3 regions of the Blastococcus sp. SYSU DS0510 genome follow, and region 3 is predicted to be linked to each of the others. Evidence: predicted binding sites of a transcription regulator. Region 3 holds the regulator's gene; each other region holds the start of a gene.
The links. Region 3 encodes LexA, which represses DNA repair genes until DNA is damaged. Its sites were predicted from a motif close to TCGAACANNTGTTCGA; they were not measured.
Positions count from the first base shown of each region.

Region 1 (9,977 bases), on a different contig from region 3:
GCGAGGCGGTGGTCGCCCGGCGCAGCGCCGAGCAGGTGGTGGCCTCCCTGGTGGCCTCCGTACCGGTCCCCCGCGGGCGCTGAGCGTGCCCGGCGGTCCCTTCCGGGCGCTGGGCGCCCTCACGTCCCGCGGCCGATCGCTGCTCGCCGGCGGCGTCGGCCTGGGCCTGGTGGGTGCCCTCCTCGGCGAGCGGGCGCTCGTCCAGCTGGCCGCCTTCGTCCTGGCCCTCCCCCTGCTCGCCGGCGGCACCGTGGCGCGGGGGCGGTTCCGGGTGACCACCCGGCGCAGCGTCACGCCGCAGCGGGTGCCGCGCGGCGCGCGGGCCCACGTCGAGCTGCGGCTGGAGAACGTCGACGCCCGCCGCGGCGGGCTGTGGCTGCTGTCCGAGCAGCTGCCCCCGACGCTGGGCCGCCCGCACCGGTTCACCGTGTCGGGCCTGGCCCCCGGCGCCGCGACCACCGTGCGGTACGGGCTCGTCGGCCGGCACCGCGGCCGCTACCAGCTCGGGCCGCTGCGGCTGCGGGTCCTCGATCCCTTCGGCCTGGTCGAGCGCACCGCGGTGGGTTCGGACACCGCCCCGCTGGTCGTGGTGCCCCGCGTGCGCCCCCTGGGACGCGGTGGTCCCGGCGGCGGCAGCGGCGGGGGCGACGGCGCCCACCGCGCGTTCGCCGTCCACGGGGAGGACGACGTCAGCGTCCGCGAGTACCGGCGCGGCGACGACATGCGCAAGGTGCACTGGCGGGCCAGCGCGCGCACCGGCGAGCTGATGGTCCGGCTGGAGGAGCACCCCTGGCGCGCGCAGGGCACGCTGCTGCTGGACACCCGGGCCCGCGCGCACCTGGTGGCGCCCAGCTGGGACGCCACCCGACGGATCGCCGGGCCCCCGGGTGACGACTCGCCGCCCGCCGACAGCTTCGAGTGGCTGGTCGAGGCCGCGGCCAGCATCGGGGTGGCCCTCGCCCAGCGGGGGGCGCGGCTGCGGGTGCTGACCGGCGCCGGGGAGCTGGCGCCCGAGCCCGGCGGCGCCGTCCTCGGCGCCGAGGACCTCCTGGACCGGCTGGCCGTGCTGGGGCCCTCGCGCGCGAGCAGCCTGGCCGACCCCGTCTCGGCGGCGTGCCGCGCCGCCGGCGACGGGCCCCTGGTCTGCCTGCTCGGTGCGGTCGGGCCCGACGACGTCGCCGACCTGTCCCGGCTGCGCCAGGGGCCGGTGCCCGGGCTCGCCGTGCTGCTCGACGTCGCGACGTGGGGCGACCCCGGCCGCGGCCGTCGGGGCACGACCGGTACCGCGCCGGCCACCCTCTCGGCGCAGCGCGAGCAGGCCGCCACCGTCCTCGCCGCGGCGGGCTGGCGGGTCGCCACCGCGTCGGCCGGTCAGGACGTCGGCGAGGTGTGGGCCGCGCTCACCGGGACGCCCGCGGGGGCGCCGGCATGAACGGCGCCGACGTCCGGACCCCGGTGGCCGCCGCCGCGGCCACCCTGCTCGGCGCCCTGGCGCTCTCCCCCGTGTTCACCAGCCGGGCGTGGGTTCCCCCGGTGGTGACCGTCGTCGTCGCCGTCCTCGCCGGTGGCCTGGCCCTGCGCGCCGCGGTGGCCCGGCTCACCGGCGACCGGCCGCTCGGGCTGCTGGGCGCGCTGGCGGTGCCGGTCGGTCAGCTGGCCCTCGTCACCTGCGTGCTGGCGGCGGTCTTCGTGCCCGACACCGCGCTGGCCGGCCTGGTCCCCACGCCGGCGACGCTGACCCGGCTCGGGGAGGTCTTCACCGCCGGCACGGCCGAGATCCGCGAGCAGGCCACCCCCGCCCTGCCGCTGACCGGCCTGCTCGCGCTCACCACCCTCTTCGTGGGGCTCGTCGCCGTCGTCGTCGACCTGCTGGCGGTCACCGGCCGGCAGGCGGCGGTCGCGGGTGCGGCCCTGCTCCCCCTCGTGTGCGTGCCCGTGGCCACGGTGACCGGCGGCATCGGGCTGGTCGCGCTGGTCGGGCCGGCGGCCGGGTTCGCCGTCCTGCTGTGGGCCGACCAGCGCCGGATGCTGCAGGGCTCCGCGGGCGGCGCGGGGACGGCCGTGCGCATCGGCGTGGTCGCGGTGGCGGCCGGGGCCGTCGTCGGCACCGCGGTGCCCACCCTGCCCGAGGGCTCGTTCGCCACCGGGCTGGGCGGTGGGACGGGGTCGGCCACGGGCACCTCGCTCGACCCGGCGGCGGAGCTGCGCGGGCAGCTGACCCTGCCCGAGCCCGTCCCGCTGCTCCGCCTGGGCAGCTCGGTCGAGGACCCCGGCTACCTGCGCGCCGTCGCGCTCGACGAGTACGAGCCGGCGACGGGGTGGTCGCTGAGCAACCTCGACGGCGAGACCTCGGTGGCCGACGACGGCTTCCTGGCGCCGCTGCCCGACGGCCAGCCGACGCGGCAGGTGTCCGCCGAGGTCCAGGTCCTGGAGCACGACGACCGGTTCCTCCCGGTGCCGACCTCCCCGCTGTCGATCCGCGTGGCCGGCGAGGAGGCCGCCTGGCGCTTCGACGACGCGACCGGAACGGTGTTCGGCCGCGACGTCACCAGCGCCGGGCTGGCCTACCGGGTGACCGCGGTGGAGCCGCGCCCCTCCGAGGAGCTCCTCTCCGGCGCCCTCCCCCTGCCGGCGGACGACCCGGTGCAGGAGCGCTTCGGCGTGCTGCCCCAGCTCGACCCCGCCATCGCCGAGCTCACCGCCGGGCTGACCGCCGGCGCGTCGACGCCCTACGAGCAGGTGCTGCGCATCCAGCGCTACCTCACCGACCGAGCCAACGGGTTCGTCTACAGCCTCTCCACCGCTCCCGGCACGAGCGGCGACGACCTGGTGGACTTCCTGCGGCTCAAGCGCGGCTACTGCGAGCAGTACGCCGGCGCCATGGCCGTGCTGGTCCGGCAGACCGGTCTCCCCGCCCGGGTCGCGCTGGGGTACACGCCGGGCGAGGTCCAGCCCGACGGGACCCGGCTGGTCACCAGCGACGACGCGCACGCCTGGGTGGAGGTGTACTTCCAGGGGGTGGGCTGGGTGCCCTTCGACCCCACGCCGCTGGCCGCCGACCGCCAGGTCGAGCTCCCCTGGTCGCCGCGGACCACGGCCGAGGAACGGGTCGACGCCGCACCCGCCGTCCCCGCGGCGCCGACGACCCCGCCGCCGGCGCTCCCCCGGACGGACCGGCTGCCGGGGGCGGTGCCCCAGGCCACCCCGGCGGCGGGGACCGCGACCGACCGGGGCCCGCTGCTGGTCGGCGCCGGGCTGCTGGCGCTCGGCGGGGCCGCGGTGGCCGCGCCGGCCGTGGTGCGCACGCTGCAGCGCCGCCGCCGGCTGGCGGGGGACGCCGCCACCGGCTCCTGGGCGGAGTTGTGCGCCACCGCCACGGACCTCGGCGTGCACCTGCAGCCGTCGTGGACACCGCGCCGGGTGGCCGAGGCCCTCGTGCGGGCGGTCAGCCGTGGGCCGGGTGGCCCGGCGGCGGAGTCGTCGATGGCGGCGGTGCGCCGGCTGGCGCAGGCGGAGGAGGCGGCCAGCTACGGGCGTCCGGGCAGCGCACCGCCGCCCGCGGAGCTGCGGACGGCGCTGCGGACGGCCCGCCGGGGGCTCCTCGCGTCCCGCCCCCGGACGGCGCGGCTGCGCGCGCTCCTGTGGCCGGCCTCGCTCGTCGCCGGCACGCGGGCGCGGGTCGCACGGTGGACCCGGGACAGGTTCGACCGTGCCGGGCGGAGGGCGGCCGGCGGGTCGGTGCGCGAGGGCTCCTGGTCCTAGCGGCGCCGGGACCCAGGGCCTCTGCCCTGGCCGCCCGGGACGCGCCCGGCCGCCGTCCGGGCGGGACGGCGGCCGGGCGGGTGCGTGGGGCTACTGGTCGTAGCGGCGGCGGAAACGTTCCTCGAGCCGGTTCTTCATCGGCTGCTTGCCCTTCCGGCCGCCGCGGCCGGCCGCGGTCGAGCCGCGCGACCCGGCGGGACCGGTGGCCTCGACGGCACCGGTGGCCGCGCGGTAGTGCAGCACCCCGAGGGCGGCACCACCGAAGGCCACCAGGAACCCGAGGACCCCCAGCGGAACGGATTCGGCGACGGCGCCGGCCACCAGGACGGCGAGGCCGACCAGGACCAGCAACCCGCCGAGTTGCAGTCTGCGGCGAGCCTTCTGACGGCGATCGCCGGTGCGGACCGAGGATGCGAACTTCGGATCGTCATCGACGAGGGCGCGCTCGATCTGCTCCAGCAGACGCTGCTCGTGCTCGGAGAGCGGCACGTCGACCTCCAAATGGGCGGAGCCAGTTCCGTCGGAGGCTCCCGCCGACGGTGTCTTCGAGGATACGAGCCGATTGCACGCGGCGAAAGGCGACGCCACGGCGAGCCGCCGAGCGCGTCGGCCGATCACTCCTCCGGGTGCGTCCCCCGGCGCGTCCGGGCAGGTCAACGACCCGGCCGCCCGACCCTGCCCGAGGAACCCAGGAGCGTGGCCGGGCGCACCGCGCCGGCACCGAAACGCCGGGCGGCGCGGTCGGCGGCCAGCTCCGCCTCCCGGCGACCGTGCTCGCGGGCCCCCAGTTCGAGCTGCCGGGGGGCCGAACCGGCCTCGACGAGGCGTTCGGCCCGGACGCCGACCAGCCGGATGCGGGTCCGGTCCAGCCCCAGGGCGTCGTAGAGCGCGCGGGCCGTGTCGTAGAGCTCCTGCCCCACGTCGGTGGGCGCTCCGAGGGTGCGGCTGCGGGTGATCGTGGTGAAGTCGGCGAAGCGGACCTTGATGCTCACCGTGCGGGCCAGGCAGCCGATCGAGCGCAGCCGGCCGGCCGTCCGCTCCGCCAGGCGCAGCAGCTCCCGGTGGACCACGCGCGGGTCGTCGACGTCGGTGGCGAAGGTCTCCTCCGCGCCGGTGGAGCGCTCGGGCTCGTCGGGGACGACCCGCCGGGGGTCGCGGCCCCAGGAGAGCTCGTGCAGGTGGGTGCCCGCCGCCACCCCCAGTGCCCGCTGGAGCGTCTTCGCCGGCACGTGGGCCAGGTCGCCCACGGTGCGCAGCCCCAGCCGCAGGAGGGTCTCCTCCGTCTTCGGCCCCACCCCCCACAGCGCACCGACCGGCAGCGGGTGGAGGAAGCCCATGACCTCCGGCGGCCGGACGACGAGCAGCCCGTCGGGTTTGGCGTGCGTGGAGGCCAGCTTCGCCACGAACTTGGTGCCGGCCACGCCGACCGAGCAGGTGATGCCCTGCTCGTCGAAGACCCGGGCCCGGAGGTACTCGCCGATCTCCGCGGCGTCGCCCAGCCGGCGGCCGGCGCCGGAGACGTCGAGGAACGCCTCGTCCATGCTCAGCGGCTCGACCAGCGGGGTGACCGACCGGAACAGCGCCATGACCGCCCGGGACACCTCGGCGTAGAGCGCCATGTCCCCCGGCAGGACCGTCGCCGTCGGGCACAGCCGCAGCGCTCGCGCGGTGGGCATGGCCGCGTGCACGCCGTACCTGCGGGCCTCGTAGGTGGCCGAGGTGACCACGCCGCGGTTGCCGGCGCCACCGACGATGACCGGGGTGCCGGCGAGCTCCGGCCGGCGGCGCACCTCGACGCTGGCGAAGAAGGCGTCCATGTCGACGTGCAGCACGGTGCAGCCCGCCGCACGACCGCCACCCCGCCCCACGCCGTCCCCTTCCGCACGTCGACCCCGGATCGAACACCTGTTCGATCCGGGGTCGACGATAGCGGTGCGGGTGGGCGTCAGCCGGCCGCGACCCGCTGGCGCTCGGCGTCCTTGCGGCTCGGCCACATCTTGGCGCCCAGCACGCCGCCCAGCGCGGAGGCCGCGATCCCGAGCCCCAGGCCCAGCACCGCCCAGCTGGCGGCCGACGTGGCCACGTCCGTCGCCTGGCCGGCCGCGACGTCGGGCAGGTTCGCCTGCTGGATGTTGGTCACGTCGGTCACGACGCCGGCCAGCGAGCCCAGCAGGGCGCCGCCACCGAAGAGGGTCAGGAAGACGATGGCGACCACCGTCAGCGCCCAGACCAGGATGCCGTGCAGCAGCCCGTCGCTGAGGCCGCGCCAGATCGCGCTGGCGCCGGCGGTGAGCCCGCCGAGGAACAGGGCGATCAGCCCGTTGACCCCGCTGATCCAGTCGGCGTTGTTACCGGTCGCCCCGGGGCCGATGTCCCACCAGCCCAGGGCCAGCGTGGCCAGTTGCAGCAGCAGGAACGTCGGGACGGCGACGATCAGGCCGGCCCACACCGGGCCCCACCGGACCCGGTCGCGCCGGGGCGGCGCGGAGACGGCGGGACCCGTCACCGGCGCCGTCGCGGTCGCCCCCTCGGCCGGCCGGTCGACCGCCTCCTGGCGGATGACGTTGTCCTCGAACGTGGTGTCGGTTCGCGTACGACTCTCGGTCACGAGCTCACTCCTCCGGTCGTCGTGCAGTTCACGGTGCAGGCGCGGTGTGCTCCACGCCGACCTCCTGGGGATGCCCGCCGGCGGCCCGGGCGCCCACCTGCACCGCGAAGCCGTGACCGGATCGTCACATTCGGGGTCGGGGGCCGGCGTCCGGGCGCCCGCCCCCCGTGGTCCCGGGGCGGAACCGCTGGTGGGAGCGCAGGTGTCAGGGCAGCACGCGGGAGGTACTGCACCGACCGGGGCCGCCGCACGGCGGTCCGGACGCACGAGAGCGGAGGAGCCCATGGCGCTCGACGACGAGATGACCAGCACGGACGGCGGGGCCGACGGTGGCGCCGACGGCGGCGCCGACGGCGGCGCCGACGGCGGTGCGCACGGCCCGGCCGACAGCGGCGCGGGCACGGCCGACCACGGCGCCTCCGGCGCCCCGGGCGGCCACGACGGCGGGGCCGACGGCGGTGCGGACAGCGGTGCCGACGGTGGCGCGGACGGTGGCGCGGACGGCGGTGCCGACGGCGGCGCCGACGGTGGCGCGGACGGTTCGGCCTGACCGAGAACCCGACCGCGCAGGGCCGGGCGGAGCCGCAGCTCCGCCCGGCCCTGCGGCGGTGCACGGACATGGCACCCGAGCGGTTCGCGCGGGAGCACTGGGCGCGGCACCCGCTCCTGACCCGCGCCGAGGACACCGGCAACTCCTTCACCGACCTGCTCGACCTGCCCGCCGTCGACGAGCTGCTCTCCCGGCGAGGTCTGCGCACGCCCTTCCTGCGGATCGCCAAGGACGGCGCCGTCGTCGACCCCAAGCGGTTCACCACCTCGGGCGGGGCGGGCGCCGAGATCGCCGACCAGGTCTCCTCCGACGCGGTGCTGCGCCTGTTCGCCGACGGGAGCACCGTCGTCCTGCAGGGGCTGCACCGGCTCTGGCCGCCGCTGATCGCCTTCGCCGACCAGCTGGCCGCCGACCTCGGCCACCCCACGCAGGTCAACGCCTACATCACCCCGCCGTCCTCGCAGGGCTTCAGCCCGCACTACGACGTCCACGACGTCTTCGTGCTGCAGGTGGCCGGCGAGAAGCACTGGACCATCCACGAGCCCGTGCTGCCCGACCCCCTGCGCACCCAGCCGTGGAGCGACCGCGCGGCCGAGGTGGCCGCCGCCGCGGAGCGCGCCCCGGTGATCGACGCGGTGCTGCGCCCCGGAGACGCCCTCTACCTGCCGCGCGGGTTCCTGCACTCGGCCAAGGCCCTGGGCGAGATCAGCGCGCACCTGACCGTCGGCATCCACTCCGTGACCCGCTGGGCGGCCGCCGAGTCCGTGCTGGACCTGGTGCGCGAGCTGGCGGCCGAAGACCGCGCACTGCGCACCTCCCTCCCCCTGGGCGTGGAGCTGTCCGACCCCGACACGATCGCCGAGGACGTCACCGCGGTGGTCGACGGGCTCCGGGAGTGGCTCGGCCGGGTGGACCCCGGCGAGGTCGCCGACCGCCTGCGCAGCCGGACGTGGGCCCAGGTGCGGCCCGAGCCGGTCGCGCCGCTGGCGCAGTCCGCGGCCGCCGCGTCCCTGGGCCCCGGGACGGTGCTGCGGCTTCGCCGGCACCTGCGCTGCGTGCTGCGCGACGCCGACGAGGGCCGGGTGGCCCTCGTGGCCGGGCGGCGCACGCACTCCTTCCCGGGCGAGGTGCGCCCGGCGCTGACCGAGCTGCTGGCCGCCGGCGAGCTGAAGGTCGGCGACCTGCCGGGCCTCGACCCGGAGGACCGCCTCACGCTGGCCCGCCGGCTGGTGACCGAGTCGATCGCCACCGTGCCCGACGCCGGGGTGCCCGGGTGACCCGGTGGGGGGCGTGACCGCAGCCGGCCCGGCGGGTAACGACGACTTCTGCCGCACCGACGTCCCCGCCCGCCCGCTGGGCCGCCTGGACGCGGGCCGCTGCTCGGTGCAGGCGCTCGCGCGCGGCGACTCCGGGGTCGCGACGGCCGCCCCGGTGTCCCGCTGGCTGCTGATCGAGCAGCCGGGCCCGTGGGGGCGCCAGGCGCTGCTGCAGTCGCGGTTCGACGCGCGGGTGGCCCGCCTGCTCAGCGAGCGCGCGCAGCGCGAGGGCGTCCGCGTCCTGCTGGTCCGCCGGCCCGGGGACCGGCTGGCCGACTCCGGGCGGCGCTGGGCCTACGCCGACGGCCGGATCGGCCAGGAGGGGCTGTGGTGGTCGGTGCGCTCGGCGGACTCCGACCTGCTCACCGCCCCGTGGGACGGATCGGTCGGCGAGCCGGCGCCCGGGCCGACGTACCTGGTGTGCACGCACGGCGGCCACGACGCCTGCTGCGCGCTGCGCGGCCGGCCGCTGGCCCGCGCGCTGCCCTCCCCGGGCCCGATCGACGTGTGGGAGTGCAGCCACCTCGGGGGCGACCGCTTCGCGGCGAACATGCTGGTGCTCCCCCACGGCTTCTACTACGGCCAGGTGCCCGGCGACGGCGGCCTCGTCGTCGCCGCTCACGGCCGGCACGAGGTCGCGCTGCCGTGGCTGCGCGGCCGGGCGGGGCTGGCCGCGCCGGTGCAGGCCGCCCAGCACTACGCGCGGGAGGAGCTCGGCGCGCTCGGCGTCGACGACCTGCACCCGGTCCGCGTCGTCCCCCGGGATGCGGCCGACGCGGGCGCGGAGCGGTGGGAGGTCACGCTGGGCCGCGCGGCGGGCACCGTCGTCGTCACCGTGGAGAGCCGGCCCTCAGCGGAGGCGGTCCACCTGACCTGCCAGGCCACCTCGGCGGGCCGGGTGCGCACCTGGCACCACCTGGCGCTGTCGCCGGGCTGATCGGGCCGGTCAGGACAGGGCGCGCCCCCGGGCGACGAGCAGCGGGATCGCCAGCTCCGTCGCGGTGAGCGACCCGTGGTAGGCGGCCAGCCGGCTCGGCCCCGGCTCCAGGCGGGGGGTGACCAGCGCCCAGCTGCCGCGGGCCAGGGCCACGACATCGCCGATGCGGGCGGAGAGCGGCTCCTCCACCGGCCCGAAGACGCCGCTGGCGATCGCCTCCTCCCGCCCCACGACCCACGCCCGGTCGCCGAGCACGCCCCGCCACCGGGCCAGCACGTCGGCCTCCGCCCCGGGCTCGGTGTGCACGTAGCGGGCGCGCGGCTCCCCGGCGAGCAACCGCACCCCGTCGGCGAGGTCCGGCTCGTCGTCCAGGTCCAAGCGGGTGGCGGCGGGCACGTCGAGCATCCCGTGGTCGGCCGTGACCAGCAGCGCGGCGTCGTCGGGCAGGCCGTCCAGCACCTGCTCGACGACCCGGTCGACCAGGGCCAGTTGCGCGCGCCAGCTCGGTGAATCGACGCCCCGGACGTGCCCGGTGAGGTCCAGCTCGGCCATGTAGCCGTACGCCAGCGCCCGGGGTCCCGCGTCCAGCGCCGAGCGCATGAGCGCGGTGAGGTCGCCGGGGCCGACGGCGCCGGTGTAGCGGGCGCCCCGGTAGGCGGCCACGGTGAGCCCCGAGCCCGCGTAGGCCCACGGGCCGACGGCGGTGACCGCGACCCCGTCGGCGGCGACCCGCTCGAAGACGGTGGGCTGGGCCTGCCAGTCGGCCGGGTCCGGGTCGTCGCTCCACTGGGTGTGGTTGAGGGT
Region 1 is NZ_JBJHAC010000010.1:52,789-62,765, forward strand. Features, by position in the region: gene ACI79P_RS10005 (AAA family ATPase) at 1-83, shown strand, start outside; gene ACI79P_RS10010 (DUF58 domain-containing protein) at 86-1,432, shown strand; gene ACI79P_RS10015 (transglutaminase family protein) at 1,429-3,762, shown strand; gene ACI79P_RS10020 (DUF3040 domain-containing protein) at 3,853-4,251, opposite strand; gene dinB (DNA polymerase IV) at 4,416-5,594, opposite strand; gene ACI79P_RS10030 (permease) at 5,708-6,370, opposite strand; gene ACI79P_RS10035 (hypothetical protein) at 6,654-6,920, shown strand; gene ACI79P_RS10040 (cupin domain-containing protein) at 6,989-8,197, shown strand; gene ACI79P_RS10045 (sucrase ferredoxin) at 8,211-9,173, shown strand; gene ACI79P_RS10050 (alkaline phosphatase family protein) at 9,183-9,977, opposite strand, start outside.
Region 1: dinB (DNA polymerase IV) is a predicted target of LexA. The motif match lies at 5,660-5,675, and genes of this name have one in related genera.

Region 2 (9,977 bases), on a different contig from region 3:
GGCGAGGTCTCCGTCATGCCGTAGCAGATGGTCACCTCGGTCATCCCCATCTCGGCGACGACCCGCTTCATCACCTCCACCGGGCACGGTGAGCCGGCCATGATGCCGGTGCGCAGGGTGGAGAGGTCGTAGTCGGCGAAGTCGGGCAGGCCCAGCTCGGCGATGAACATCGTCGGCACGCCGTACAGCGAGGTGCAGCGCTCGTCCTGGACGGCGCGCAGCGTGAGCGCCGGGTCGAAGCCGGGCGCGGGGATGACCATGGTGGCGCCGTGGCTGGTGGCCGCCAGGTTGCCCATGCCCATGCCGAAGCAGTGGTAGTAGGGAACCGGGATGCAGATGCGGTCGGCCTCGGTGTAGCCGCAGCCCTCCCCCACGAAGAACCCGTTGTTGAGCAGGTTGTGGTGGGTGAGCGTGGCGCCCTTCGGGAAGCCCGTCGTCCCGGAGGTGTACTGGATGTTGATCGGGTCGTCGGCCGAGAGCTCGAGGGCCCGCTCGGCCAGCCGGCCCCGGTCGCCGGCCCGGCCGGTCGCCATGAGCCGGTCCCACTCGCCGGATCCCAGGAAGACGACCTCGCGCAGCGCCGGGCACTCCCCCCGGACCTCCGCCACCATGGCGCGGTAGTCGCTGGTCTTGAACTCCGGCGCGCTCACCAGCACCGAGATGCCGGCCTGCTTCAGCACGTACGCCAGCTCGTGGGTGCGGTAGGCCGGGTTGATGTTGACCAGGATCGCGCCGAGCTTCGCCGTCGCGTACTGGACGAAGACCCACTCGGCGCAGTTGGGCGCCCAGATGCCGACCCGGTCGCCCTTGCCGACGCCGAGGGCGTCGAGCCCGAGCGCGCAGGCGTCGACGTCGGCCACCAGCTGCGGGTAGCTCCAGCGGCGACCCGAGGCGCACTCGACGAGCGCCTCGTGGTCACCCACCCGCGCCGCCGTCCGATCCAGGTTCGCCCCGATCGTGTCGCCGAGCAGGGGGACCGTGGAGGTCCCGCTGCTGTAGGACGGCAGCGCGAGCTCGCTCATCTCCGCCGGCCCTCTGCGGTCTGGACGCCGGCCCGGTTCGGCTTGTCCGTCGGGTGGGCGTAGCGCAGGCGCTCCGCCGGGATCGGGAACCCGTGGTCCTCGCCGAACGGCGACAGGCCGCCGGCGACCGAGGCGGAGAGCTCGGTGACCGGCGGGCCGCCGCCGTCGGACTCGCCCCAGGTGGGTTCCACCAGGTGCGCGTGCTTCTCGTTGCGCTTGGCCATGACGCCTCCGTGTGCGGTACCGGGTGCACCGCGCGGTGCACTGTTGCCGACATCTTCCCCTGAGCGACCTGCCGACCGCACGCCACCGCCCCCCGTGGCGGCGGTGGTGTCGGTCAGCGGCCCCGGGAGACCACCCGGGCCCCCCAGAGGGTGCCCGCTCCCTCGGCGGTGAACACCCACTGACCCGGACCGACCGGCGCGGCGAGCACGCCGGCGCCGTCGAGCTCCTGCACCGCGCGGGTCCGCCAGATGGCGGTGCTGAGCAGGCGCAGGTGGACGGCGTCCTCCCCGCTGTCGGGCTCGAAGGCCAGGACGGCCGGCCCGGCGACGAAGAGCCGCCCGGAGCGCCAGGTGGTGCCGGCCAGCGCCCGCCGCCAGCGGCTGGTGCGCATCAGGGCCCCGACGCCGACGACGACGGCGGCCACCCCGCCGAGCACGAGGGCCATGACCGCGAGCCCGGCGCCGGGCACCCGCCGGCCGTCCTCGCCGGCCAGCGTGACCGTGGCGACGCCCAGGAGGACCCCCAGGACGACGGCGATGGCGCCGCCGCCCAGCCAGCGCAGCGCGCCGACCTGGAGGGCGGCCAGGGAGGTCCGGGTGCCGGGGTCGTCACTCGCCGGGTGCATGCGCCCATGCTGGCAGCAGCGTCCCCGGGGACGGCGACGTAGCGTGGACCGGATGTCCACGGAAGCCCCCGCGACGCTCGCCGCCTGGTTGCGCACCCGCAGCGACGAGCAGTTGCGCGCGCTGCTGGCGGCCCGGCCCGACGTGGCCCGCCCCGCACCGTCCGACGTCGTCGCGCTGGCCAGCCGGCTCGCCGTCCCGGTGTCGGTGGACCGGGCCCTCGACGAGCTCGATGCCGCCACCTTGCAGGTGCTCGACGTCGTGCTGCTGGCCCCCACCGACGGCCTGGCCCCGGACGCGCTGTTCGGCGAGCTGCCCGAGGTGCCCGAGGACGTCGTCGCCGGCGCGGTCGAGGCGCTCACCGCCCGGGCCCTGCTGTGGGGCGACGACGTCCTGCACGCGCCGGACCCGGTGCGCCGCGCCGTCCGGCACCCCGCCGGGCTGGGCCGCCGGGCGGTGGACCTGCGCCTGCAGCTGCCCGCGGACCTCGCCGCCGCCGTCGGCGAGCTGACCCCCGAGGAGCGGCAGGTGCTCGAGCGGCTGGCGGGCGACCGCCCGGTCGGCCACCTGCCCGACAGCCCCAACGGGAGCGCCTCCCCGGCGCGGCGGCTGCTCCAGCGGGGCCTGCTGGCGCGCATCGACGCCCTGAACGTCGAGCTGCCCCGGGAGCTGGGCCTGCTGCTGCGGGGTGACCGCCCCTACGGGCCGCCGCGCCGGCGACCGGAGCCCGCCGTCGTCAGCCGCGACCCGCAGGTGGTGGACCGGCAGGCCGCCGGTGCGGCGCTGGAGCAGGTGGGCCGGGTCGGCGAGCTGCTGGCGCTGCTGGAGGACGAGCCGGCCGGGCTGCTGCGCAGCGGCGGGGTGGGGGTCCGCGACCAGAAGCGGCTGGCCCGGACGCTCAAGGTGAGCGAGCCCGACGCCGCCTGGCTGCTGGAGCTGGCCCACGCCGCCGGGCTGCTCGACGTGGGCGGGCCGCACCGCGACGAGTGGCTGCCCACCCGCGCCTACGACGTCTGGCGGGAGCAGGACCTCGCCGACCGCTGGGCGGCGCTGGCGGCCGGGTGGCTGGGCGGTGTCCGGCTGCCGTCCCTCGTGGGCGTGCGGGACCTCGCCGGCAAGGCCGCCAACCCGCTCTCCCCGGACCTGGTGCGGCACACCGCGCCGGCGATCCGCCGGTCGGCGCTGGCCGTGCTCGCCGAGCAGCCCCCGGGGTCGGGGCTGGCGGCGGACGAGTTGACCGGGCTGCTGCGCTGGCGCACCCCGCGGCGGGCCGACCGGCTGGCGCCGGTGCCCGACATGCTGGCCGAGGCCGCGCGGCTCGGTGTCCTCGTGGGTGGGGTGCTCTCCACCGGCGGTCGCGGCCTGCTGGCCTTCGGTGTGGACGGCGCCGCCGACGGCATGCGCGGGCTGCTGCCCGAGCCGGTCGACCACGTCCTGGCCCAGCCCGACCTGTCGCTGATCGCGCCGGGGCCGCTGGTCGCGGAGCTCGCCGACACGCTCTCCGTCGTCGCCGACGTCGAGTCCTCCGGCGGGGCGACGGTGTTCCGGGTGTCCGAGTCCTCGGTCCGCCGGGCCCTGGACGTTGGCTGGTCGGCCTCGGACCTGCACGACTTCTTCGCCAAGGCGTCCCGGACCCCCGTGCCGCAGGCGCTGGACTACCTGGTCGACGACGTCGCCCGCCAGCACGGGCGGCTGCGGGTGGGCGCGATCGAGTCCTACGTGCGCTCGGACGACCACGGGCTGCTGTCCCAGGTGCTGAGCGACCGGCGCACCGCCGCCGCCGAGCTGCGCCGGCTGGCGCCCGGGGTGCTGGTGAGCGGGCTCGGCGCCGACGAGGTGCTGACCGTGCTGCGGGAGGCCGGCTACGCCCCGGCCGGTGAGCACCCGGGCGGGGCGGTGCTCACCCGGCCACCGGCCCGGCCGCGCGCCGCCGGCCGCCGCGGCACCGAGCCGCCGGCCGCGCCACGCCCGCTGGGCGCCGCCGACCTGGACACGACGGTGCGGGAGATCCGGGCCGGCGACGCGGCGCTCGCCGCGCGCCGCGGCGAGGCGGTGCGCCAGGTGCCCGGGGTGACGACGGCGTCGACCCTGGAGCTGCTGTCACGGGCGGTCCGGGACGGGGTGCCGGTGTGGCTGGGCTACGTGGACGCCCAGGGCAGCGGCAGCCAGCGCGTGGTGCAGCCGGTGTCGCTGGCCGGAGGCTTCCTGCAGGGGTACGACGAGCGACGCGGGGAGAGCCGCACCTTCGCCGTCCACCGGATCACCTCCGTGGCGCTGGTGGAGGACGACGACGCGGTCTGACCGGCGGCGTTCCGTCGGTGGGGCGGCCTACCGTGCCGCCGTGACCGAGACGTTCACCGCCGCCCTGTGGGTCCACGACGGCCCGGCCGGGTGGCACTTCCTCACCCTGCCGCCGGCGGTCGCCGACGAGGTGCGGGAGCTCGGCGCCGGTGCCCGCGCCGGTTTCGGCTCCGTGCGGGTGGCGGTCACGGTGGGGGGCACCTCGTGGGAGACCTCGGTGTTCCCGGACGCGCGCAGCGGCTCCTACCTGCTGCCGGTGAAGAAGCCGGTGCGGGACGCCGAGGGGCTGCGCGCCGGCGACCGAGTGCGGGTGGCGCTCGCCGTCAGCCGGGCTCCGGGACCTGGTAGCGGCGGGTGAGCATCCAGCCGACCCGGCCGAGGACCGCCAGCAGGTAGAGCCCGAGGACGGCCCCGACCCCGGCGAGAGGGAAGGTCGTGTCGCCCCCCGGCGTTACCGTGGGCAGCCCCCGCCCCATGGAGAGAGTTGACGCGTGTCTGACGGCCCCCTGATCGTCCAGTCGGACAAGACCTTGCTGCTCGAGGTGGACCACCCGCTGGCCCGTGAGTGCCGCGCGGCCATCGCCCCGTTCGCGGAGCTGGAGCGCTCCCCCGAGCACGTGCACACCTACCGGGTGACCCCGCTCGCGCTGTGGAACGCCCGCGCGGCCGGCCACGACGCCGAGCAGGTCGTCGACGCGCTGGTGCGCTACTCGCGCTACCCCGTGCCGCACGCGCTGCTGGTCGACGTCGCCGACACGATGGACCGCTTCGGCCGGCTGACCCTGGCGCAGAACCCGATCCACGGGCTGGTGCTGACGTCCTCGGACCGCGCGGTGCTCGAGGAGGTCATCCGGTCGAAGAAGGTCGCGCCGATGTTGGGCGCCCGCATCGACGACGACTCGATCGTGGTGCACGCGGCCGAGCGCGGCCGGCTCAAGCAGGCGCTGCTCAAGGTCGGCTGGCCGGCCGAGGACCTCGCCGGTTACGTCGACGGCACGGCGCACCCGATCTTCCTGGAGCAGGACAACTGGCAGCTGCGCGACTACCAGCAGGAGGCCGTGGACGGCTTCTGGGCGGGCGGCTCGGGTGTCGTCGTGCTGCCCTGCGGTGCGGGGAAGACGCTGGTCGGCGCGGCGGCGATGGCCGAGGCCAAGGCGACCACGCTCATCCTGGTCACCAACACCGTCTCCGGGCGGCAGTGGAAGCGCGAGCTGATCGCGCGGACCACGCTGACCGAGGAGGAGATCGGCGAGTACTCCGGCGAGCGCAAGGAGATCCGGCCGGTCACCATCGCGACCTACCAGGTGATCACCACCCGCCGGAAGGGCGAGTACCGGCACCTGGACCTCTTCGACGCGCAGGACTGGGGCCTGATCGTGTACGACGAGGTGCACCTGCTGCCGGCGCCGATCTTCCGGCTGACCGCCGACCTGCAGTCCCGCCGCCGGCTGGGGCTGACCGCGACGCTGGTGCGCGAGGACGGTCGCGAGGACGACGTCTTCTCCCTGATCGGGCCGAAGCGCTACGACGCGCCGTGGAAGGACATCGAGCAGCAGGGCTACATCGCGCCGGCCGAGTGCGTGGAGGTGCGGGTCGCGCTCGACGACGAGGAGCGGATGACCTACGCCGTCGCGGAGCCCGAGGAGCGGTACCGGATCGCGGCGACCGCGCAGTCGAAGCTGCCGGTGATCCGCCGGGTGCTCGACCGGCACCCCGACGAGCAGAAGCTGGTCATCGGCGCCTACCTCGACCAGCTGGAGGCGCTGGGTGAGGCGCTCGACGCCCCGGTGATCCAGGGGTCGACGACGAACAGGGAGCGGGAGCGGCTGTTCGACGCCTTCCGCACCGGCGAGATCAAGACGCTGGTGGTCTCGAAGGTCGCCAACTTCTCCATCGACCTGCCCGAGGCCGCGGTCGCGGTGCAGGTGTCGGGGACCTTCGGGTCGCGCCAGGAGGAGGCGCAGCGCCTCGGCCGTGTGCTGCGGCCCAAGGCCGACGGCCGGCAGGCGCACTTCTACACCGTCGTCAGCCGGGACACCCTCGACAGCGAGTACGCCGCCCACCGGCAGCGCTTCCTCGCCGAGCAGGGCTACGCGTACACGATCGTCGACGCCGCCGACCTGGCCGGTCCCGGTGAGGTCAACGGCCCCGACTGGGTGGACGAGCCCGCCGACTGACCCCGGGGCCGGTCACCCGCGGGTCGACAACTGGTCGACGGAGCGGACCGGCACCACGCCCTCGGCCCGCGCCCGAGCTGCCGGGTCGACGGAGACGAACGCGTCGGCCTGCAGCCGGGTGACAGCCAGGTACTCGGCGGCGGTCGTCGAGGGCAGACCCTGCTCGCGGGCGATCTGCCAGGCGACCCGCCGCGACACCCGGTCACCGAGCGAGCGGATCTTCACGCGGGTCATGGCGTCATGGCGTTCCAGCGCTCCGGCTTCGGTCAGCTCTCCCCGGGCGACGGCGGCGAACAGCAGCTCCAGCGCCTGAGAGCGCAGCACCTGCGGGGCGACCAGCTGGTGACCTGGCGCGATCTCGATGCCCTCGGCGACCAGGTGCAGCAGCGTCGGTGCGTCGATCACGAACCGCGTCATGCGCCCGCACCGTAGCGGCGTCGCGGGGCGCATCAGTACGGCGGTGGGGACGTCGAGGCGACCAGGCCGCTGGGGGTGGTCACGGTGAGCGTGCCGTCGGCGGCCAGCTCGTGCCGCCAACCCGGGGCCTGGTGCTTGCCGCGGTGGTGCGGGGTGCAGTAGCCGACGAGGTTCTCTGCGCTCGTCTCGCCCTCGGGCCAGCGCCGGTCGTGGTCCAGCTCGCCGCTCCTGGGTACCGGCCGGCGGCAGCCGGGGAACCGGCACCGGCGGTCGCGAGCCCGCACGAAGCGGTCGAGCCGGGCGCCCGGCCGGTATCCGTCGGTCGGCGGCGGAGCGCCGAGGCCCGGGAAGGCGCTCAGGTCGTGGGTGCAGCAGGCCGGGTTCTGCCGGCAGGCGCTGGCCTCGCACCGGGACCGCCGGCGGAGTTCATCCGTGTCGGTGAGCGCCACCAGCGCACCCGTCAGCTCGTCGACGACCGCGATCCGCGGGCGGTCGACCAGCCCACCGCCACCGGTCCGGTCCAGCAGCTGCGCGAGCGCGGTGCGTTGGGCCTGGGTCGCGGCTCCGAGTGCGGTGAGGGCATCAGAGGCCGAGGAGATCCGCCCTCCCTCGCTCCTCCGCCAATCGGCTTCGTCCTCCGCGTCAGCCACCTCCGCGGCCGCCACCGCACCTCTCGCCCGAGCCACCGCCCGCTCCAGATCCAGCAGGACCGCCCCCGCCGCCTCGACGGCACGGTCGGCGGCCGCCCAAGGACCGGCCCCAGGCGAAGGGGCGTCGGCGAGCGCAGAAGTGAGCCGGGGGTCTTGCGGCGGTGCGCCGGCGGGGGCAGGGCCGGAGCCCCGCTCGGGGCCGGGCTCGGACCACGGGCCGTCGTCCACGCTCCAATCAGGGTCCAGCCACGGGAGGAGGTCCACCGCGGCCGGCATCGCCTCCCAGCGGGCCGCTTCCTCCCAGAACCGGACCTGCTCCTCGGGTGGCGGGGCCTCCGCGCCGCCCCACTCCTCCAGCACCCGCGCCTCGGTGGCGGCCCACCAGTCGGCCAGGGTCTCCTCCTCCCACGCGTCCGGTGGGCGGGTGCCGGGCGACCAGGTCGCGTCCGGCTCCGCGGTCTTTTCCGGCGGCGCGGTCTCCTCCGGCGGCGCGGGCTCCTCCGGCGGCGCGGGCTCGTCCGGCTCCGCGGGTGCCGGTGCCGCCGCGTCGACCGGCCGTGCGGCTCCAGCCGGTGCCGCAGAGTCGGGCAGGAGGCCCAGCGCGCGAGCGAGAGCCCGCACCATCTCGGCCGGTACGACATGGCCGTTGATCTCCCCCGGCTGGTCGCCCCCCAGCATCGTGCGCACCCCGGCCACCAGGGTGAGCTGCGCCTGCACGGGCGCGAGATCGTTCTCCCCCGGCCGCAGCACCAGATCGAGCAGGCAGTCGGCCATCTTCTGCCCGCGGGTGCGCCGGTCGTCGGGCGTGGGATCCAGGGCGTCGGCGTACCGACCCAGCGCGTCGAGGAGGGCTTGCGCCTCCGGCACGGAGAGCAGCGCGCTGAGGACCGCCGTCCCGTCGGTGGCACCGGGCCGGACGGAGACGCCGCGCTCGCGGAGCGCCCGGGTCAGCCGGCCGGCGGCGTCCCGGGCGTCCCGCCGGAGCACCACCCGGCGCGCCTTGTCACCCAGCTGCGCCGGGCTGGTGACCCGGCCGGCGGCCCAGGCGAGCAGCTCGGCCTCCACCTCCGCCCGGATCCCCGCGTCGGCGATCGGTGCGACGGTGCCGAGCATCGGCCACAGATGCCCGTCGTGCAGCGCCCCCGACTCGAGGGCGTCCAGCGTCCCTGGCAAGCGGTGCACGAGGCTGAGGGACCGGGTGAGCAGCGCCTCGGCCGACTGCGAGGTGCGGGACAGGGCGAGGGCGAGCTCCTGCGTCGCCCACTCGCTGACCCCGGACAGCACCTCAGCGCGCGACGCCCGGCGATCGGCACTCATGGCGCCCGGCTCGCCGGGCTGCCGGTCGACCGATGCCGGGCGGGTCGCGGCGAACTCGGCGATCGCCCGGGCCCGCAGCGCGGTCTGCCGGGCGATCTCCCGGTCAGCGGCCTGCACCGCGCCGAGCGGACCGGACGCCCACCCGGCCGGTGGCGCGTCGTCGGCTGCACACCCGTCCGTCATGCATCGAACATACGTTCGACCTCTGACAGTTCTCGCCGATCAGCCGCCGGCCGGCCGCACGTCCAGGCCCATCAGCACCTCGTCGCGGCGGTCGTCCGGGGCGACCTGCAGAGCTCCCGGCCAGCAGCCGGTGACCACCCAGCCGTACCGCGCGTAGAACGTCTCCAGCCCCATCCCGCCACGCACCTCGAGCCGCAACGAGTCCAGGTCGAGGTCGTCGCGCGCCGCGCGGGCCACCTCGGTCATCAGCGCGCCACCAACGCCGCGACCCCGGGAGGGCAGCGCCGTCTGGACGTGCGTCACGCGCGCCCAGTGCGCCGCGACAGGGTCGGCGTTGCCGGTCAGCACCAGCCAGCCGGCGACCTCTCCCTCGTGCTCGGCGACGAGGACCCGGCACAGCCGCGGGTCGAGCCCCGCGACCAGCCGGTCGACCACCGGCGCCACGACACCGTCGTCCACCGGTACCTGCCGGGCGAAGCCGACCGCTCCCCCGGCGTTGGCGACGTCCCGCCAGCAGGCGACGAGCTCCGCCCGCAGCCGCGAGGTCACCTGGTCGGGACCGGTCAGCCAGCGCACCGCCGGACTCTGTCAAGTGACCGCGATGCCGCCGGGGACGCCTGGGATCCCCGGGGCCGACGGGAGTGACGAGCCGGTCCGTCCACGCCATGACGATCGCCACACCGACCTCGCAACGATGGACATAGGGCCAGGTCACAGGCCTGTTGGCACGCGGCCATACGTGCCGCCCGGCGGGGCGCGCGGCAGGAGACCGGTTGGGCGTGTCGTCCGCGCGGCAGCGAAGATGGGTCCCGACATGGCGACTGCAGCAGCAGCGGCGGCCCGGGCCCCGCAGACGACCAGCCGACCGCTCCGGGCATGGCAGCAGGCCGCCCTCGGCCAGTACGAGGAGGCCTCCCCCAAGGACTTCCTGGTCACCGCTACGCCCGGCGCCGGGAAGACGACCTTCGCCCTCACGCTGGCCGCTCGGCTGCTGTCGCGGCGGGAGGTGGCGCGCGTGGTCGTGGTCGCCCCCACCGACCACCTGCGGCTGCAGTGGGCCGA
Region 2 is NZ_JBJHAC010000002.1:233,866-243,842, forward strand. Features, by position in the region: gene ACI79P_RS02720 (AMP-binding protein) at 1-1,022, opposite strand, end outside; gene ACI79P_RS02725 (hypothetical protein) at 1,019-1,246, opposite strand; gene ACI79P_RS02730 (hypothetical protein) at 1,360-1,872, opposite strand; gene ACI79P_RS02735 (helicase-associated domain-containing protein) at 1,925-4,171, shown strand; gene ACI79P_RS02740 (DUF1905 domain-containing protein) at 4,212-4,529, shown strand; gene ACI79P_RS02745 (DNA repair helicase XPB) at 4,663-6,348, shown strand; gene ACI79P_RS02750 (hypothetical protein) at 6,361-6,765, opposite strand; gene ACI79P_RS02755 (DUF222 domain-containing protein) at 6,798-8,849, opposite strand; gene ACI79P_RS02760 (N-acetyltransferase family protein) at 8,955-9,491, opposite strand; gene ACI79P_RS02765 (DEAD/DEAH box helicase) at 9,730-9,977, shown strand, end outside.
Region 2: ACI79P_RS02755 (DUF222 domain-containing protein) is a predicted target of LexA. The motif match lies at 8,919-8,934, and genes of this name have one in related genera.

Region 3 (9,977 bases):
GGCTCCGACCCCGACCCGCTCGGCCAGATCGACGCGGTGCGCGTGGTCCTGAACGAGATCGACGCCGCCGCGGTGCCCGAGCTGATCGTGGTGAACAAGGTCGACGCGATGAGCGAGGAGGACATCATCATGCTCCGGCAGGCCCTGCCGGGTGCGGTGTGGGTGTCCGCGCGCACGGGGCTCGGCATCGACTCGCTGCGCAGGCTCGTGGCCGAGCGGCTGCCGCACCCGGACGTCGACGTCGACGTGCTGGTGCCCTACGAGCGCGGGGACCTGGTGGCGCGGGTGCACCGCGACGGCGAGGTGCTCGGCGAGCTGCACGAGGCCGGCGGCACCCGGCTCACCGCCCGGGTCGACGGCGCCCTGGCGGCGGTGCTCGAGGAGTTCGCGGTCCCGGTCGGCTGACCGGCCTGCGCTGATCACGATCCGGTCACGGCCCGGTACCGTGGCGGCGTGACCAGGGGAGCCGTGCAGGCGACGGAGGCACCGCGGGCCGTGCCCGTGGTCCCCGTCGGCCGGCCGCCGTGGTGGCTGGTCGCCGCGGCGCTGGTCGTGGCGGTGCTCATCACCGCCGACCTCCTCGCCCACGGCCCGTCCGAGCGGCTGGACCTGCGGGTCTCCGAGATCGTGAGCGACTGGGGCCTGCGGGACACGCCGGGCTACCCGGCGGTGTGGGTGGTCACCCAGCTCGGCGGGCGGGTCACGATCCTCGTCGTGCTCGCCGTCCTGGTCGGCCACCTCCTCTGGCGACGGGGCGCCTGGTTGCCGGCGGTCCGGGTGCTCCTCGCCCTGGGGGTGCTGACCGCGGTGGTCTACGCCATCAAGCACGGCCTCGGGCGCACGGCGCCGGCGTTCCCGGGGTCCTACTTCTTCCACGCCGACGGCGTCTCGTTCCCCTCCGGGCACGTGGCCAATGCGGTGCTCATGTGGGGGGTGGCCCGCTGGCAGGCGGTCGAGTACGGGCTGCCGGCGACCGTGCAGCGGGCGTTCTGGTGGCTGAGCGTGGTCGGACCGGTCGCCACGGGGGTGGCGATGGTGTCGCTCGACTTCCACTGGGTCACCGACGCGCTCGTCGGGGCCGCCGTCGGCATCGTCCTGTTGGGCGTGGTTCATGCACTGGACGCGGTGGTTCTGTCACGCTGGGTACGTGCCCGAGCAGGCCGTCCCCGTCCCTGACCGCGCCCGGACGTGCCGGCTCCTCGCCGCGAGCACCCTGGTCGTCGGCACGGTCGTGCTGGCGCCCGATCCGGCTCACGCGGAGGCGCCCGCCCCGGTGGCACCCACCGCCGCCTCGCCCGCCCCGCCGGCACCGGCCCCTGAGGTCCGGTGCTCGATCACCGACCCGCGGCTCGCCGAGCTCTCCGGCCTGGTGGTCGTGGGGGAGCAGATGCTCGCCCTCACCGACGGCGGCGACCAGGTCGCGGTGCACGGGCTGGACTCCTCCTGCGCCGTCGTCGACGTCCAGACCGGTGCGGCCGACCCGTTCGACCCCGAGGACCTCGGCGTGGCGTCCGACGGCAGCGTCTGGGTGGCCGACATCGGTGACAACGGCGGCGTCCGCCCGACCGTGGCGCTCCACGTGCTCTGGCCCGACGGCACGGCCGCGCTGCACCGGATGACCTACCCCGACGGCGCGCACGACGCCGAGGCACTGCTCCTGGCCCCGGACGGGACCCCCTACCTCGTCACCAAGGAGGTCCTCGGGTCCAGCGGCGTGTACCGGCCGGCCGGCGCGCTCGTGGACGGCGGCGTGGTGCCGCTGGAGCGGGTGGGCACGGTGAACATCACCCTGACGGGGACCCCGGGTGGGCCGGTGGGCCGAGCCGGGCAGCTCCTCATCACCGGAGGCGCCGTGGCGGTCGACGGCAGTGCGCTGGCCCTGCGCACCTACACCGACGCCTACGTCTGGCCCCTGGCCGGTTCCGACATCGTCGGTGCGCTGGCCCGGGAGCCGACGCGGGTGGCGCTCCCGGAGTCGCCGCAGGGCGAGGCGATCAGCTTCACCGCCGACAGCCGAGCGCTCGTGGTCGCGAGCGAGGGGCTGCCCAGCCCCGTCACGGTGGTGCCGGTGCCGGCCGGAGCGGCGAGCACGGCTCCCCCCGACGCTGTCCCGCTGCCCTCCTTCGCCGAGCTCACCCGGTCGGACCGGTCGCCGATCGCCGCGGCCCTGATCGCCGCCGGCGTGGCGACGATCGCGGTCTGGCTGACCGGACGGCTGCGCCGCCGGACCTGAGGGTCAGACGCGCCGCAGGACCGAGACCACCCGGCCGAGGATGGTCGCCTCGTCGCCCGGAATGGGCTCGTACGCCGGGTTGTGCGGCAGCAGCCACACGTGGCCGTCGCGCCGCTTGTAGGTCTTGACCGTCGCCTCGCCGTCGATCATCGCGGCGACGATCTCGCCGTTCTCGGCCGTCGGCTGCTGGCGGACGACGACCCAGTCGCCGTCGCAGATCGCCGCCTCGACCATCGAGTCACCGGCCACCTTGAGCATGAAGACCGTGCCCTCGCCGACCAGCTCGCGCGGCAGGGGGAAGACGTCCTCCACCGCCTGCTCGGCCAGGACGGGACCACCGGCAGCGATCCGCCCGACGAGCGGGACGTAGGTGGGCGCCGACGCCTGCATGCCGTCACCGACCACCGGCGGCTCGGCGTGCGCGGCCACTCCGCGGGCGGCGTCGCCGGGGAGCCGGACGTCGAGGGCGCGCGGACGGTTCGGATCGCGCCGCAGCCACCCCTTCTTCTGCAGGACCGACAGCTGGTGCGCGACCGAGGACGCCGAGGACAGGCCCACCGCCTCGCCGATCTCGCGGACCGAGGGTGGGTACCCACGGCGATCGATCGAGTCGCGGATCACCTCGAGGACCCGGCGCTGCCGCTGGGTGAGGCCGTCGCCGTCCGCCGTGCGGTCGGGGAATGCCCGCACCGACGCGGAACCGTCAGCCTCCCGGGCCGTTGCCCTGGTGCCGCGACCGGCGCCGGAGGTCCCCTTCGAGTCCGCCACGTCTCCTCCTCGCCGGCTGCCCGTGCAGCGCTCGACCGTCGTCGTCGAGTGGAACCGTAGCGCCGATCGCCGCCCAGTTCAAACAGGTGTTCGAAAGTTCCCCGTGTCGCATCGCTTCTGTCGGTCCCGTCCGGTAGACATCGGACAGACGTTCGAATCGAACGTGTGTTCGGACCGGCTCACGTCGGTCGGGAGGGTGGGAGACATGAACGGCGGCGCTGCGCTGCGGGTTCCCGGCGGGTCGCCGGTCGGTGGAGGTGAGGCGGGCGCCGGGACCCCGCCCGGCCGGCACCTCCGGGTGCTGCCCCCGCCGACGTCCTACTCAGCGGCCGTCGCGCACCGGGTGGGGGAGCCCGCGCGGCGCCTGACCGTCGTGCGAACGGCCCCCGGTAGCAGGAGCGCCGCTCCGCGGCCGCCGCTGCGGCTGACCGCGCGTGGGCGCCGGGCGGTGGCGGTGGCCGTTCTGCTGCTCGGCCTCGGGCTGGTCGCCCTGGCCGGTGCGGTGCTGGGCGAGGCCGACGGCGGGCTCGAGCTGATGGGGACGACCCAGGTCATCGTCGAGCCGGGCGACACCCTGTGGTCCATCGCCGGCGCGGTGGCCGAGGGGCGGGACGTGCGGGACGTCATCGTGGACATCCGACAGCTGAACCGGCTCGACACCGCACAGATCACCCCTGGTCAGGTGCTGCTGCTGCCCTGACGGGTGCCCCTGCACCACGCGAGACGTTCACAATGCGGATCGGCGACTTCGTCAACCCTGCGTATGGGCACGTTCACGCTGAGTGCTGGTCATCCGCTTACGGTCGTCGCGTGTCGAGCGTCATGGAGAACCGCGCCGCCGTGTTCACCCGTCATCCCCAGGCCGTCGACGTACTGCACGCCGGTGCCTGGCGGGCAGGGGAGCTGCTGGGTTGGCGGCACGACGACTCCGGCGCGTGCCAGATGTGGGTGCGGACCGTGGTCGACGGGGTCGAGCAGGCGATGTGGACGGCGCTGGACACCGTGCGGCTCCCGGAACCCGCGTCCGCTCGTCCCGGGACGCAGCTGATGGCCGCGCAGCCGGCGCTTCGGTCGGGTGGTGGTCGGCCGACCGACCCCGAGGCGACCGCCAGCCTCCCTCGGGTGCGCGACAGCCGCCCCGAGCGGTCGGCTCCGGCTCGCACGGGTGGTCGCCGACGCGCACCCGAGGGCGACGAGGTCCGGGCGGCGACCGCCTCCTCCGTGCCCGTGCACCCGCCCGGTCGGCACCGCGCACCGGCCATCGCGCCGGGCCCGGTCGTCGGGCGGCACCGGGCGGCCGACGCCGACCTCGTCCCCCTCGTCGCCGGGGGCACGCCGGCCGCGTCGTCCCCGGTCCGGGACGGGGGTGTACCTGCCTGGGCGATCCCGGCCGCGCGCTCCGCGCCGCCCGTGGAGCTGCGACCGCTCGGGCGCGACTGGACCCCGCCGGCGGATCTCGAGCCCGAGCTGCTGACCCGCCCCATGCGGTTGAGCGACCAGATCCCGCACTCCCGCCGACCCCGGGTGGACGGGTCCCTCAGCGCCTGATCGGCAGGCGGCGCGCGCACCGGCGCCGGGCCTTCGCGGTTGCGCGCCCCGCCGCGTCCGGCCCTGCGTCCGTGGTTGTGCGGGCGGGGCGCCCGGCGGCTGCGCCCCCGCGCCGGCGCGGGCGGCCGGAGCTCCTGCCCGCCGCGCGCCGACCGACCCCTGTGCAGCCGGGCCGCCGCGGCGGGGCCCGCGCCGGCGTGTCGCCGCGGTGTGTCTGTGACGGCTGGCGCCCGCTGTTCCGCCTGCGCACGGCAGTGTCGGGGCGGAACACGCCGAGCCGACGATCACTTGCACATCTTGTGTGGGCCGTCCTAGGGTTCCCCTACATCTAGTAGTTACAAAGCTGTAAGCCCGTCCACAGGCCGATCCTCAGGTTCTCCCCGTCGCATCCACCGGATGTCCCCAGGGGGGTCCACAGGCGGCCCGTGGCAGGCCCACCGGCGGAGGAGGTGAACCACCGTGCGCTGCCCGTTCTGCCACAACTCCGACAGCCGGGTCATCGACTCCCGGGAGACCGACGAGGGCGCCACCACGCGTCGTCGTCGTTCGTGCCCGGCCTGCGGGCGGCGGTTCACCACCGTCGAGGAAGCGGTGCTCGCCGTCGTCAAGCGCAACGGCGTCAGCGAGCCGTTCAACCGCAGCAAGGTGGTCGCCGGCGTCCGGCGGGCCTGCCAGGGCCGGCCCGTCGACGAGGACCAGCTCAAGCTCCTCGCCCAGCAGGTGGAGGACGCCGTCCGCGCCACCGGCGCCGCGGAGGTGCCGAGCCACGAGGTCGGCCTGGCCATCCTCGGCCCGCTCCGCGAGCTCGACGAGGTGGCCTACCTGCGGTTCGCCAGCGTCTACCGGTCCTTCACCTCGGTGGCGGACTTCGAACGGGAGATCGCCGAGCTCAAGGCCCGGCAGCCCGCCTCGTCACCGGGGGAGACGGGTCCGCCCGCGCCCCGGCAGCCGGTCCCCACCGGCACCGGCGCCGGCACCTAGAAGTGTCGGTACCACCCGATAGACAGCAGTTCGAGCAGTTACCGATCGCGGCTCTTCCCCAGCCCTCGATCCGCCACCGCGCAGCACCACCGCGCAACCCCGCGACGCACCACGCGACACACGACCAGGGAGAGCTCCACACCATGACCGACACCGACGACCGCGTGGCCGGCCCCCGCACCCGCCGCAGCACCAAGACGCCCAGCCGGGGCAAGGGCCTCAAGATCAAGCGCGTCTTCACCACCGCTGGTGTGCACCCCTACGACGAGGTGACCTGGGAGCGTCGCGACGTCGTCATGACCAACTGGCGGGACGGCTCGATCAACTTCGAGCAGCGCGGTGTCGAGTTCCCCGCCGAGTGGAGCATCAACGCCACCAACATCGTCACCACGAAGTACTTCCGCGGCGCCGTCGGCACCGCGCAGCGCGAGACCAGCCTGCGCCAGCTCATCGACCGGGTGGTGCTCACCTACACCGAGGCCGGCCGCGAGCACGGCTACTTCGCCACCGAGGGCGACGCCGAGATCTTCGAGCACGAGCTGACCTGGATGCTGCTGCACCAGTACTTCAGCTTCAACAGCCCCGTCTGGTTCAACGTGGGCACGAGCGCCCCGCAGCAGGTCAGCGCCTGCTTCATCCTCGCCGTCGACGACGAGATGGACTCGATCCTCAACTGGTACCGCGAGGAGGGCCTGATCTTCAAGGGCGGCTCCGGTGCCGGCCTGAACCTCTCCCGGATCCGCTCCTCCAAGGAACTGCTGTCCTCCGGCGGCACCGCCTCCGGGCCGGTCTCCTTCATGCGCGGCGCCGACGCCTCCGCGGGCACCATCAAGTCCGGTGGCGCGACCCGCCGCGCGGCGAAGATGGTCGTCCTCGACATCGACCACCCCGACATCGAGGAGTTCATCGAGACCAAGGCGCGCGAGGAGGACAAGATCCGCGCGCTGCGCGACGCCGGTTACGACATGGACCTCGGCGGCAAGGACATCACCAGCGTCCAGTACCAGAACGCCAACAACTCGGTCCGCGTCTCCGACGAGTTCATGCGCGCCGTGGAGGAGGGCGACGAGTTCGGGCTGCGCGCCCGCCTCGACGGCTCGGTGATCGAGACCGTCGACGCCAAGGCCCTGTTCCGCAAGGTCACCCAGGCCGCCTGGGAGTGCGCCGACCCGGGCATCCAGTACGACGACACGATCAACGACTGGCACACCAACCCCGAGACCGGCCGCATCAACGCGTCCAACCCGTGCTCGGAGTACATGAGCCTGGACAACAGCTCGTGCAACCTGGCGTCGCTGAACCTCATGAAGTTCCTCAAGGACGACGGCACGTTCGACGCCAAGAACTTCGTGAAGGCCGTCGAGCTGGTCATCACCGCGATGGACATCTCGATCTGCTTCGCCGACTTCCCGACCGAGCCGATCGGTGAGACGACCCGGGCCTACCGCCAGCTGGGCATCGGCTACGCCAACCTGGGCGCGTTGCTCATGGCCACCGGCCACGCCTACGACTCGCGCGGCGGCCAGACGCTGGCCGCGGCGATCACCTCGCTGATGACCGGCACCGCCTACCGGCGTTCGGCCGAGCTCGCCGGGATCGTCGGCCCGTACGAGGGCTACGCCCGCAACGCCGACGCCCACGCCCGGGTCATGCGGAAGCACGCCGCGGCCAACGACGCCATCCGCCCGGTCGGCGCCGACGACGCCGACGTGCTCAAGATCGCCACCCAGCAGTGGCAGGAGTGCCTGGAGATCGGCGCCGACAACGGCTGGCGCAACGCCCAGGCCTCGGTGCTGGCTCCCACCGGCACGATCGGCTTCATGATGGACTGCGACACGACCGGCATCGAGCCGGACTTCTCGCTGGTCAAGTTCAAGAAGCTGGTCGGCGGCGGCTCCATGCAGATCGTCAACCAGACGGTGCCGCGGGCGCTGCGCAGCCTGGGCTACCAGGAGGAGCAGATCGAGGCGATCGTCGAGTACATCGCCGAGCACGGCCACGTCGTCGACGCGCCCAGCCTGCGCCCGGAGCACTACGAGGTCTTCGACTGCGCCATGGGCGAGCGGGCCATCTCCCCGATGGGCCACGTCCGCATGATGGCCGCCGTCCAGCCCTTCATCTCCGGCGCGATCAGCAAGACGGTGAACATGCCGGAGACGGCGACCGTCGAGGACGTCGAGACGATCTACTTCCAGGGCTGGAAGATGGGTCTGAAGGCGCTCGCGATCTACCGCGACAACTGCAAGGTCGGTCAGCCGCTCTCCGGTGGCAAGGGCAAGAACGACGGGACCAAGGACGAGGTCAAGGTCGAGGCCACCGCCTCCACCGCCCTGTCGCACCCGGTCCGCAAGCGCCTGCCCAAGAAGCGGACGAGCGTCACCACCTCGTTCAGCGTCGCCGGCGCCGAGGGCTACATGACCGCCGGGATGTACGAGGACGGCAGCCTCGGCGAGGTCTTCCTGAAGCTCGGCAAGCAGGGCTCGACCCTGGCCGGTGTCATGGACGCCTTCTCGATCGGCATCTCGCTGGCGCTGCAGCACGGTGTGCCGCTGGAGACCTACATCTCCAAGTTCACCAACATGCGCTTCGAGCCGGCCGGCATGACCGACGACCCGGACATCCGGATCGCCCAGTCGGTGATGGACTACATCTTCCGGCGCCTGGCGCTGGACCACCTGCCCGTCGAGAAGCGGGCCGGCCTGGGCATCTTCACCGCCGAGGAGCGGGCGGCGCAGGTCTCCGGCTACGGGGCCTCCGCGTCGACGGCCACCGTCCAGGAGGAGGAGGTCGACCTGGAGCAGCTGCGTGGCTCCGCGCCGATCGAGACCGCCAAGACGGAGGAGAAGGTCACCCCCGAGGGCCCGAAGTCGGTCAAGGAGGCACACTCCTCGGCCGAGCTCCTCGAGCTGGTCACCGGCACCGCCACCGACGCGCCGCTGTGCATGACCTGCGGCACGAAGATGCGCCCCGCCGGCAGCTGCTACGTCTGCGAGGGCTGCGGCTCCACCAGCGGCTGCAGCTGATGCGGTCGGCCACGGCGGTGTCCCGGGCTCGGGTGCACCGACTCCCCGTGGCCTGAGCCACCCGTTCCACTGGCCCGGTCCCGCGAGGGACCGGGCCAGTGGCGTCTCAGCTCTCCGTGCCGCCCGCGTCCGCTGCGGCGCGGGAGGAGGCGCCTCCGGGGCCGCGCGAGCGTCACGGAGCCGCGGGCGGTTGCCGGCGGGCGGCGAGGCCCGCTGCGGCCGACCGCAGCCACCGGCCGGGATCGGCGAGCGCCGCCTCCGTTCCGCCCGCGACGTCGATCAGCGAGACGGCATCGGCGAACACCCCGGTCGAGGCGGTCGCGCCGCCGGCGACGAGGAGCACCGGGACGCCGGCCGGGCGGGCGAGCGACAGCACGTGCGACATGACCTTCCCCGCGGCGCTCTGGTCGTCGTACCGACCCTCGCCGGTGATCACCACGTCCGCCGCCGGGATCAGCCGCGGCAGCCCGAGCGCCTCCCCGATGGCCACCGCGCCGGCGGAGAGCGCGGCACCCCACAGCCGCAGGCCGAAGCCCGTCCCGCTGGCGGCGCCGGTCCCGGCCGCCGCCGGATCGCCGCCGGTCAGCTCGGCGAGCCGGCGCAGCCGCGCCTCGAGCAGGGGGACGTCGGCCGGGCCGGCGCCCTTCTGCGGCCCGAAGACGGCGGCGGCGCCGCGGACCCCGAGCAGCGGGGCGTCGACGTCGCCGAGCACCACGGCGCCGTCCGGGGGCACCGGGCGCAGCGCGCCGAGGTCCACCCGGTGGAGGTCGGCCAGGCCGGCGTTGCGCAGCCCGATCGACCGGCCGCCGGCGTCCAGGAACCGGGCGCCCAGCGCGGTGAGCAGGCCGGTTCCTCCATCGGTGCTCGCGCTCCCGCCGATGCCGAGCAGCAGCCGGCGCACCCCGTGGTCCAGCGCGGCCGCGACGCCCTGCCCGAAGCCGAGGGTGTGCGCGGCGAACGGGGCCGGACGGCGCATGAGCGGCAGGCCGCTCGCCGCCGCCAGCTCCACGACGCCGGTGCCGTCGGGCTGGAGCAGCCAGTCGCAGCGGGCTCCCGGTGCTCATGCCCCGGTGCGGTGCCGGCGCTGGAGCCGTCCGGCGCGGTGGGCCGTGGGCGGCGGGACGTCCTCGTACGACATCGCCGGGCCGGGCCGGCCCACGGTCGGCGCGGTCGATCGTCCTGCCGGCACTACCGAGTATCGGCGCGCGACGTCGCCGCACACCAGCAGGAGCTCGGCCGTTCCGCGAGCGGCCCGCGCGCCCCGGCACCGGCCGGCGGGTAGGCCCGGCGGATCCCTGGCCGGGTCCGGCCCACCGCCGGGTCGGGGCCCCACGGCGACCCGGCGCCGGGGCGCCGCGGTTGCTACGGTCCGCGCATGCCGGAGCTGTCGCGCACCGCCCGCCTGGACGTCCTCGTCGAGGGGT
Region 3 is NZ_JBJHAC010000004.1:210,231-220,207, reverse strand. Features, by position in the region: gene hflX (GTPase HflX) at 1-405, shown strand, start outside; gene ACI79P_RS05420 (phosphatase PAP2 family protein) at 454-1,176, shown strand; gene ACI79P_RS05415 (hypothetical protein) at 1,148-2,233, shown strand; gene lexA (transcriptional repressor LexA) at 2,237-2,923, opposite strand; gene ACI79P_RS05405 (LysM peptidoglycan-binding domain-containing protein) at 3,456-3,701, shown strand; gene ACI79P_RS05400 (hypothetical protein) at 3,812-4,549, shown strand; gene nrdR (transcriptional regulator NrdR) at 5,009-5,530, shown strand; gene ACI79P_RS05390 (vitamin B12-dependent ribonucleotide reductase) at 5,674-8,553, shown strand; gene ACI79P_RS05385 (glycerate kinase) at 8,726-9,589, opposite strand; gene ACI79P_RS05380 (MBL fold metallo-hydrolase) at 9,929-9,977, shown strand, end outside.